2 regions of the Mesorhizobium sp. KACC 23794 genome follow, and region 2 is predicted to be linked to the other one. Evidence: riboswitches for the same ligand, from Rfam matches in the RefSeq annotation. Region 2 holds a riboswitch; the other holds the start of a gene.

Region 1 (4,462 bases), 2.1 Mb from region 2:
GCAGCGGTTCCGGGGAAAAGTCGTGCTGGCCCATGCCGATATGGGTACTTATGACGATACCGAGAATCTGACGAGAGGCGCCGTGCTCAGTCGCAATCTTCCAGCGCTGCTCGCGCCCGGCGCCATCGTCCTGTCGGACCTGCTGCCGCTGTATCTTGACGGCGCCACACCGCTGCCGCTTCCAGCCGGCGCGCGCCAAGGTCGTTATTTTATTTACAAAACCGGCCGCACGCCGGCCGCTAGAACTCGATCCCTTGCTGCGCCTTCACGCCCGCAGCGAAATGATGCTTCGTCGCGCCCATCTCGGTGACGAGGTCGGCGGCATCGACCAGCGCCGGTTTTGCATTGCGGCCGGTCACGATCACATGCAGCCCCTCGCGCCGGTCCTTCAGCGCGGCGACGACCGTTTCCAGGTCGAGATAGTCGTAGCGCAGCGCGATGTTCAGTTCGTCGAGGACAATCAGGCTGATCGACGGATCGGCCATCAGTTCGAGCGCCTTGGCCCACGCGGCTTCGGCCGCCGCCACGTCGCGCTTCAGATCCTGGGTTTCCCAGGTGAACCCCTCGCCCATCGAGTACCAGACGACCTTGTCGCCGAAGGCGGCAAAGGCGGCTCGTTCGCCCGTATGCCAGGCACCCTTGACGAATTGCACGACGCCGACCCGCTTGCCATAGCCGAGCATGCGCAGGGCCAGCCCGAAGGCCGCCGTCGTCTTGCCCTTGCCGGGGCCGGTATTGACGATCAGAAGGCCCTTCTCGATGGTCTTTCCGGCGACCTCGGCGTCCTGCACGGCCTTGCGTTTGGCCATCTTGGCCTTGTGGCGGGCCGCTTCCTCGTCGTCGACAGTCTTCATCTCATTTCACCCGCATCGGCAGTCCGGCGACCATGAAGACGACGCTGCCGGCAACAGCCGCCACCGCCTGGTTGAGCCGCCCCGCGGCATCGCGAAATCTTCGGGCCAGCGCGTTGTCCGGCACGATACCGAGGCCGACTTCGTTTGACACAATGAACCAGGGGCCACGCGGGCGCGAAAGCGCATCACTAAGCCGCCAGCTCTCGGCATCGACGTCATGTTCGGCCAGCATATGGTTGGAAAGCCATAACGTGAGGCAGTCGATCAATACCGGCCTGTCGTCCGGCAACGCCGCCAGCGCGCCGACGAGATCGAGCGGCGCATCCACCGTCTCCCAACCGTCGAGCCGCCGGGCGCGATGCAGGGCGATGCGCTCCCGCATCTCGTCGTCATAGGCCTGCGCCGTGGCGATATAGATCCACGGCGAAGGATGGGCTGTGACCAGCGTCTCGGCGTGCGAACTCTTGCCAGAGCGCGCGCCGCCGAGAACGAAGGTCAGCGAACGGTTGTCAGGCAAGCTGGTTGCGCAGCGAACCCGCGGAGCCGGAGAACCGCGTCCTGATCGCTCCGACGAGACCGCCGAGCAGCACCCAGAAGATCAGGTTGGTGACCGTGGATGCCACAACGAACTGGTGGTGCAGGTCGGCGGGGATCGGTGATTCGTGGCTTGCCGGCTGCGGCGCACCCACGACATGCGGCAGGACGATCAGCGCCACGCCGATGATCGACAAAACCACCGTGCCCCGGAAGGCGATGAGCGCCAGCCCCGCTGCCGTCGCGACAACGGTCGCGATCCACCAGGCTTGCCTTGCGCCAAGATCGGCAGCCGGCATCGCAGGCAGTTCCGGCGGCAGGCCAAGCCCGGGCGCCAAGGTGAATACCGCGAAGCCGGCAAAGCCCCAGAGCACGCCGGAACGCCAGCTGGAAATGCCGCCCGCGAATTCCGAAACGGCAACCAGGACCAGGGCAAAACCGAAGCCGCTGACCAGATTAGCCAGCACATTGAAGGAAAAGCGCTCGAACCCGTCGGCCGGAGCCCAGCCTTCCTCTTCATGCTCATGCTCAGCGACCGCCGGAGCCGCCTCGCTGGCGGCGGGCGCCGTGGCGTCTGCGGCCGGCGCGCCGTGGTCGTGTGCCGGTTCGGCGGCATTTTCATAGGTTTCCGCCTTCAGGATCAGCGGGTCGGTGGAAAAGGATTGCATCACGGCCATCACGAGGCTTGCCAATAGCCCCGCGATCGCCGCGATGAACACGACGTTGCGAAAGAGGTTCATGTCAAATCCTCGTCAGTGGCAGGGAAACGCCATCGAATGGCGATAATCGTGAGCCGCGTTGTGGGCTGCTTCCACATGCGAGAAGCCAACGAAGCCAACGATGAAGATGCCGAGGAGCGCCGCCAGCGCCAGTTGCATCGCACGCGACGATGCCGAGACCTGAACGCCAAGAGAGGTCGAAGCCGTGTTCATTCCATGTCCTTCCGCCCTCCACCCGAGGGCCCTTGATCCAAACCTGTCGCCGGCAGGTCTCCTGGCTCGCAGGTTCTCGCCTGGCCCCGCCTTCCCGAGGAAAAACCTCAGTGGCATTCGGGGTAGGCTCGCCGCTTACAGTTGCGGGGGCAGCCGCGGCATTGGGCAAACAGCCCGCACCACATTCCCTCTTGGTTCCCATCGGAACCGACGACGCCGACACCATAGGTATTCTCGCGGTATTCGGCAAACCAAATCCCGGCGGTTTTGGCGCCGAATGCGTCATCAGCACCGTGCATTGTTGACAAAGCCCGATGCGAGGTGTCCGCTCAAACGACCGGAGAGCGCGATGACCCCTGAATCCTCGAAAAGCGATCCTTACAACGGCCTTTCCTCGACCGAACCGACCCTGCCGTCGTCGGTCTACTGGGACACGGCTGAATTCGAGCGGGACATGGATGCGATCTGGTATCGCAACTGGGTCATGGTCTGCCGCGAGGCCGACCTTGCGCACCCCCGCGCCTACCGGGTGTTCACGCTGGGCACGCAGCAGATCCTGGTGCTGCGCGACGACCGGGGGGAGTTGCGCGCCTTCCACAACACCTGCCGGCATCGCGGCTCGCAGCTTTGCCGCGAGACGGAAGGCCGGCTGAAGGCGCGGCTGCTGACTTGCCCCTATCACGCCTGGTCCTATTCGCTGCGCGGCGACCTCGTGCGCGTGCCGTCGAAATCGCTGCCGGCCGGCTTCGACAAGGCCGACTATCCGCTTTACCCCGTCGCTCTTTCCGTCTGGCGCGGCTTCGTCTTCATCAACCTTGCGGACGAACCCGTCGGCATACCGGCTACCACCTTCGATCGCGAATCGGCCGATCTCGGCAACTGGCCGCTGGAGGATCTGGTCACCGGCCATGTGCTGACCAAGGTGATGGAGTGCAACTGGAAAATCTTTTGGGAGAACTTCAACGAATGCCTGCATTGCCCCGGCGTACATAAACATCTGTCCGCCCTGGTCCCGATCTACGGGCGCGGCCTCATGGCCCGCCACGACGATCCGGAATGGGCGCTGCACGCCGACAATGACGAGCCGCAATTCTCGGGCGGCCTGCGCAAGGGGGCAGAAAGCTGGTCGGAGGACGGCACGGCGCTGGCGCATCGTTTTACCGGCCTCAGCGACCGCGAACGCGCCGCCGGCCAGAACTACGCGATGAACCTGCCCTCGATGTTCATCGTCGGCCATGTCGACTATGTCAGAACCGTCCGTCTTGTTCCGCTCGGGCCGGAACAGACGGAACTCACCTCCGAATGGCTGTTCCTGCCCGAGGCGCTGTCGGAGGCCACCAAGGGTATCGACAACATCGTCGCCTTCGGCAGGACGGTGCTGGAGGAGGATGCGGCGATCTGCGAGGTCAACCAGCGCGGCCTGCGCGCCCGGCCGCATCGATCGGGCGTGCTGATGCCGGAGGAATACGACCTGCATCGCTTCCACGACTGGGTTCGCGACGCCCACCGGCGCGCGGCTACATAGATTTCGGCAGGTATCGCCACACGATCAGGCCGCAGACGGCGGTGAAGAAGCCCAGCGTCGCGAACACCGCGCCGAGGCCGCCGAAGGCCAGAACCACCGAATAGACCAGCGGCGGCAGCAGTTCGGAAAAGTCAAGATAAGTCCGATACACCGCCGTCATCTGAGGCCGCTCATAGGCGCGCACCGAGCGGATGAAAGGCGTCGAGCCCAACGCATCCAGCGCCACGGCGAAGAAGGAAGCAACCAGTAGCAGCAGGCCCGCCGCCAGCGGAAAGCCTTCGCCGCAAAGCCCGGCGATCCAGAGCGCCGCCGACAGCGCGAAGAAGCTCATCGCCATCGTGTTGCGCGCGCCAAAACGCCGGCCGAGACGTCCCCACCAGATCGCCGTGAACAGAACCGCATTGCCGGCCGACACCAGCAGGCCGCCAGCAAGCTCGCCCTGCCCGGTCGCCACCATCAGGATCGGCGCATAGACGAAGAAGGTCGTCCAGAAGCAGGAACGGCCGAAAGCGATGATCCAGGCAAGTCTCAGCCGCGGCTGAGCGACGAAACGGCCGATATTGCTGAGCGGATTGACGGCGCGCGTCTTGCCCGGCCGAATCTGAGCGTTGTCTGTG
Region 2 (4,462 bases):
TTCGGCCGAAAACCACGGCGGCGGGGCGACATCGGCAATGCCGCCGTGCTCCCGCAACCGCCGCCCGAGCGCGCGCAGATTGTCGCCGCCGCGAAAGACGACGCCGGCCTGCTCCAGCGCGTCCAGCGCAACCGCATCGGCGGCGGTCAGCCGCGGCTTGCCCGAGCCCTGGTGAAGAAGGAGCCCGGCCAAGGTCGCCAGGATCGGCTGCATGCGTGCAGCCGGCAGGCCGAGCATACGGCCGTCGTTCAGCGGCAGATAGAACGGCAGATCCTCGTCGTCGGTCTGCAACGAATCAAGTGTGGCTTCGAAAGCCGGCGACAGGATCAGGGCGACCAGCGCCGGCACGAGATCGACGGTCTCGCCATCCAGCACCACGCCGAGGTCGAGTTCCAGCCAGTCGATGCCACTGCTCTCGCGCAGGCGGGCCTGAAGGCCGGTCTCCGGCCTCGCCAGCCGCACCGGAAAATCGGCAGCGATGATGACGCGCCAGCCTTCGGCCTCGAGCGTGGCCTTGTCGTGCCATAGAAAATCGAGCCAGCCGGCGTCTGCTTCGAGGGGCACAAGCGCCGAACCGTGCGTGCTGGCGGCACCGGGCCTGGCTTTCGCCACCGCCACCAGATCGAACTCCGACAGGCGCTTGAGACGTGCTACTTCCGTCCGAAGGTCACGCTTGACCTTAACGAGGCACCCGCGCCGCGCCAGGATCGGCTGCGGCCGGGTGTCTTCCGCGGCAAGTTCGATATCGTCATAAAGGAATGCGGCGCGCGCGACTCCGACCGTCTCGGTCGCGGGCGGCCAGGTCCAGCCGTAGCGAATCCCAGACCCGGTTAGCGGCTCGACCGGAAGCGTGGCGGCCTGCAACCGCAGCACCGGCAGCGGCGATCCGCCGAGCGTTTCTTCCATTTCCGGCACCCGCGGCGCCAGGGCGGCAAGATGTGCACCTTTTTTCTGGATGGCTTCGGCAAGCACCGGCGCATCACCCGGCGCGATCGGTGGCGCGGCAAGGACCACAGCGGCAAGCGTGCGATTCAACCCGGTTTCGATCTGCCCGATCTGTCCGGACGCCGGATCGACCCAGAGGGGCGGCGTTGCCCGCAAGGTGATCAGTCCATCATGATTCTCGCCGGCCAACACGATAACGGGGCGCTGCCGGGCATCCTCACCAAGCGACCAGTCGAGCCTGCCGTCGAGCGATGGGCCGGGAGACATGGCCGGACCGCCGAGGCTGCGCCAGCGTGTCCGGCCTGTCGCAAGGAGGAAAGGCAGCAAGTCGGCTCCCGCGGCGTCCGCGAGGAGAAAGGACGGCGTGCTGGAATATTCGCTGCTCAGCATCAACATGCGCTTTGCATTCGCCAGGTCCGAGGGCCTGACAAATTTGGGTGGGTTGGCTGACATTTTCCGCAGATCGAAAGGCTGCGAATCGTCTCCGAATGTGCCGTCCTTGCGCAGGCGCACCTTGAACACGCGGACGACGAGAACCGGGTGCCGGTCGCCGCTCGCATGGCTGTCGAGAAGATAGACGAGCCTGTGATGTACCTCCGCAGGATAGTCTTCGGAGTCCGCAAGCTCGGCCGCACCGAGGCTGTCCAGCCAGCCGACCAGGGAGGCGGACAGCAGCCCGGCTTGCGGCTGCGATGCAGGAGCCGATATGCGTTTGACGCCGGGGGGCGGCTCGATCGCGCGACGTGATGACTGTCCCCAGTCGGCAGCCCGATTTACCGAACCCGTTCTGCCGCCGACGTCGCGGGCGGCAACGATCGCGGCGGCGACGTGCTTGCAGTTGAAGCCTACCGGGCACGTGCATTCACCCGAGACCACGATCCGGCCGGGCGTTTTTTCCTCAATCGCGATCGTCTGGCGATACGGCCGCGTCTCGTTGCCCTGGACCCTCGCCGTAATCCGGCGTCCATTCTCCTCGACGACGACTTCGGTCACCCGCCCTTGCCGCTGATACAGCGTGCCTGCCTGCAATGCCCGGGGTCCGCAAGCCCCGGCCAGAACAGCGTCGTTGAGATCACGTGTCTTGACCATGCCGCAGGCGCTTATTCCAATCATCCCCGTCCCACCACAGAAACATATTGCAGCGCATATTGATTCGCACAGGGTCCTGATGATGGCCGTCAGGCAGAGCTGGACCATTCACTCGCCGCCCGGCCACGTGCGAAGCTGCGCGCGGGCGATTCGGGCTGCTGATAGGCCGAATTGACCTTCAAGAATCGGTCTTTGGCGAGGCGGGTCCTTGGTGCCAACGGTTTCGCCCGGACTCGGCGTGGACATCAACGCGCAAGCAGTAAAGCGGGGCGACGACCGCCTCTTCGACTGTGTCGAACAATCGCGGGAATAGTGGGGATGATCGCAACGCTATTCATTGACAGCGCCGGCGCCCTGGGTACTACATATTGACGCCATGGTTCTTCCGAATCGTCATCCGGTAAGGAAGCTAAGAGGGAAGCCGGTGTGATACCGGCGCTGCCCCCGCAACTGTAAGCAGCGAGCCTGCGTCGACAAATGCCACTGGTGTGTGAAGCACCGGGAAGGCCGACAAAGGTGACGACCTGCGAGCCAGGAGACCTGCCGCGGCGGAATGAACGTCAACAGGCGGGGTGTCCTGGTGGTGCATTGCGCCGGCTGGATTTTTCCCGTCGATCGCATGCGTCCGCAGCTGCCCCGTCGAAACGCCACGGGGAAAAGATGCCGGCGACCGTCCTTCACACCAATGGGACCCAACAGGGTTCGATCCATATCCAGCAGGAACAGAACGCGCCAGCCGAGCCTGGCTATCGCGTCATCCGCCGCAACGGCACGGTGACGCCGTTCGACGCGACCAAGATCACCGTGGCGCTGACCAAGGCGTTTCTGGCCGTCGAGGGTTCGACCGCGGCCGGCTCGCGGCGGGTGCATGATGTCGTCCAGGATCTGACCGATCAGGTGGCCTCCGCCCTTACCCGCCGGGTTGGCGACGGCCGGACGTTCCATATCGAGGACGTACAGGACCAGGTCGAACTGGCGCTCATGCGAGGCGAGCACCACAAGGTGGCTCGCGCCTATGTGCTCTACCGTGAGGAACGCGCGCGGGAGAGAGCCGCTGCAAAGACTGCAGATGCGACCGCGGCAATACCGGCCCTTAACGTCAAGACCGACAGCGGCAACCTTGTGCCATTCGACGAAGCGCGTTTCGCGGCCATTGTGAAGGAAGCCTGCGCCGGGCTGAACGACGTGGCGGCGGAGCCGATACTCGTGGAAGCGCGCCGCAATCTTTACGACGGCATCACGCTGGACGAGCTGTCGCTGGCGCCGATCCTGGCTGCGCGCACCCTTGTGGAGCAGGAGCCGAACTATGCCTTCGTGTCGGCCCGCCTGCTGCTCGACCGGCTGCGGCGCGAGGCGCTCAGTTTCGTCTCCGGCAGGTCGGAACAGGCCACCCAGGCTGAGATGGCGGCGCGTTACGCGACGTATTTTCCGCAATTCATTAGCGCCGGCATCGAAGCTGAATTGATCGACCCGGAACTCCGCCGCTTCGACCTCGCCAGGCTTGGCGCCGCATTGAAGCCGGAGCGGGACCTGCAGTTCCAGTTCCTCGGATTGCAGACCCTCTACGACCGCTACTTCCTGCATACGAAAGGCAAACGGCTGGAATTGCCCCAGGCGTTCTTCATGCGTGTCGCCATGGGACTGGCGGTCCGCGAGATCGACCGCGAGGCGCGCGCGATCGAGTTCTACGATCTGCTTTCGTCGTTCGACTTCATGGCTTCCACGCCGACGCTGTTCAATGCAGGCACGCTCAGGCCGCAGCTTTCCTCCTGTTTCCTGACCACCATCGGCGACGATCTCGACGCCATTTTCAAGGGCATCAAGGACAACGCATTGCTGGCCAAATACTCGGGCGGGCTCGGCAACGACTGGACCCCGGTGCGCGGTCTCGGCGCGCATATCAAGGGCACCAATGGCGAGAGCCAGGGCGTGGTGCCGTTCCTGAAAGTGGCCAACGACACGGCGATTGCCGTCAACCAGGGCGGCAAGCGCAAGGGCGCCGTCTGCGCGTATCTCGAAACCTGGCACGTCGACATCGAGGAGTTCCTCGACCTCAGGAAGAACACCGGCGACGACCGCCGCCGCACGCATGACATGAACACCGCCAACTGGGTGCCGGACCTGTTCATGGAGCGGGTCGAGGCCGATGCCGAGTGGACGCTGTTCTCACCGGACGAGACGTCTGACTTGCACGATCTCTACGGCAACCCGTTCCGCGCCGCCTACGAGGCCTACGAGTTGAAGGCCGCGCGCGGCGGTCTGAAAGTGTTCCGAAAAGTCCGCGCGGTCGACCTGTGGCGCAAGATCCTGACCATGCTGTTCGAGACCGGGCACCCGTGGGTGACCTTCAAGGACCCTTGCAACATCCGCTCGCCGCAGGGACATGTGGGTGTCGTGCATTCGTCGAACCTGTGCACCGAGATCACAC

Evidence for each region. Region 2 has a riboswitch for cobalamin ahead of ACSBOB_RS25860 (ribonucleoside-diphosphate reductase subunit alpha). Riboswitches for the same ligand answer to the same signal wherever they lie in the genome.
Region 1: it holds a riboswitch for cobalamin, as region 2 does, so the genes downstream of both, ACSBOB_RS15625 (CbtB domain-containing protein) here and ACSBOB_RS25860 (ribonucleoside-diphosphate reductase subunit alpha) in region 2, are expected to answer to the same signal.

Annotation. Positions count from the first base shown of each region.
Region 1 is NZ_CP197465.1:3,197,912-3,202,373, reverse strand. It holds gene ACSBOB_RS15645 (class I SAM-dependent methyltransferase) at 1-310, shown strand, start outside; gene cobO (cob(I)yrinic acid a,c-diamide adenosyltransferase) at 240-854, opposite strand; gene cobU (bifunctional adenosylcobinamide kinase/adenosylcobinamide-phosphate guanylyltransferase) at 856-1,371, opposite strand; gene ACSBOB_RS15630 (CbtA family protein) at 1,364-2,128, opposite strand; gene ACSBOB_RS15625 (CbtB domain-containing protein) at 2,141-2,320, opposite strand; cobalamin riboswitch at 2,355-2,547, opposite strand; gene ACSBOB_RS15620 (aromatic ring-hydroxylating oxygenase subunit alpha) at 2,670-3,845, shown strand; gene ACSBOB_RS15615 (MFS transporter) at 3,838-4,462, opposite strand, start outside.
Region 2 is NZ_CP197465.1:5,265,580-5,270,041, forward strand. It holds gene ACSBOB_RS25855 (DEAD/DEAH box helicase) at 1-2,034, opposite strand, end outside; cobalamin riboswitch at 2,395-2,596, shown strand; gene ACSBOB_RS25860 (ribonucleoside-diphosphate reductase subunit alpha) at 2,695-4,462, shown strand, end outside.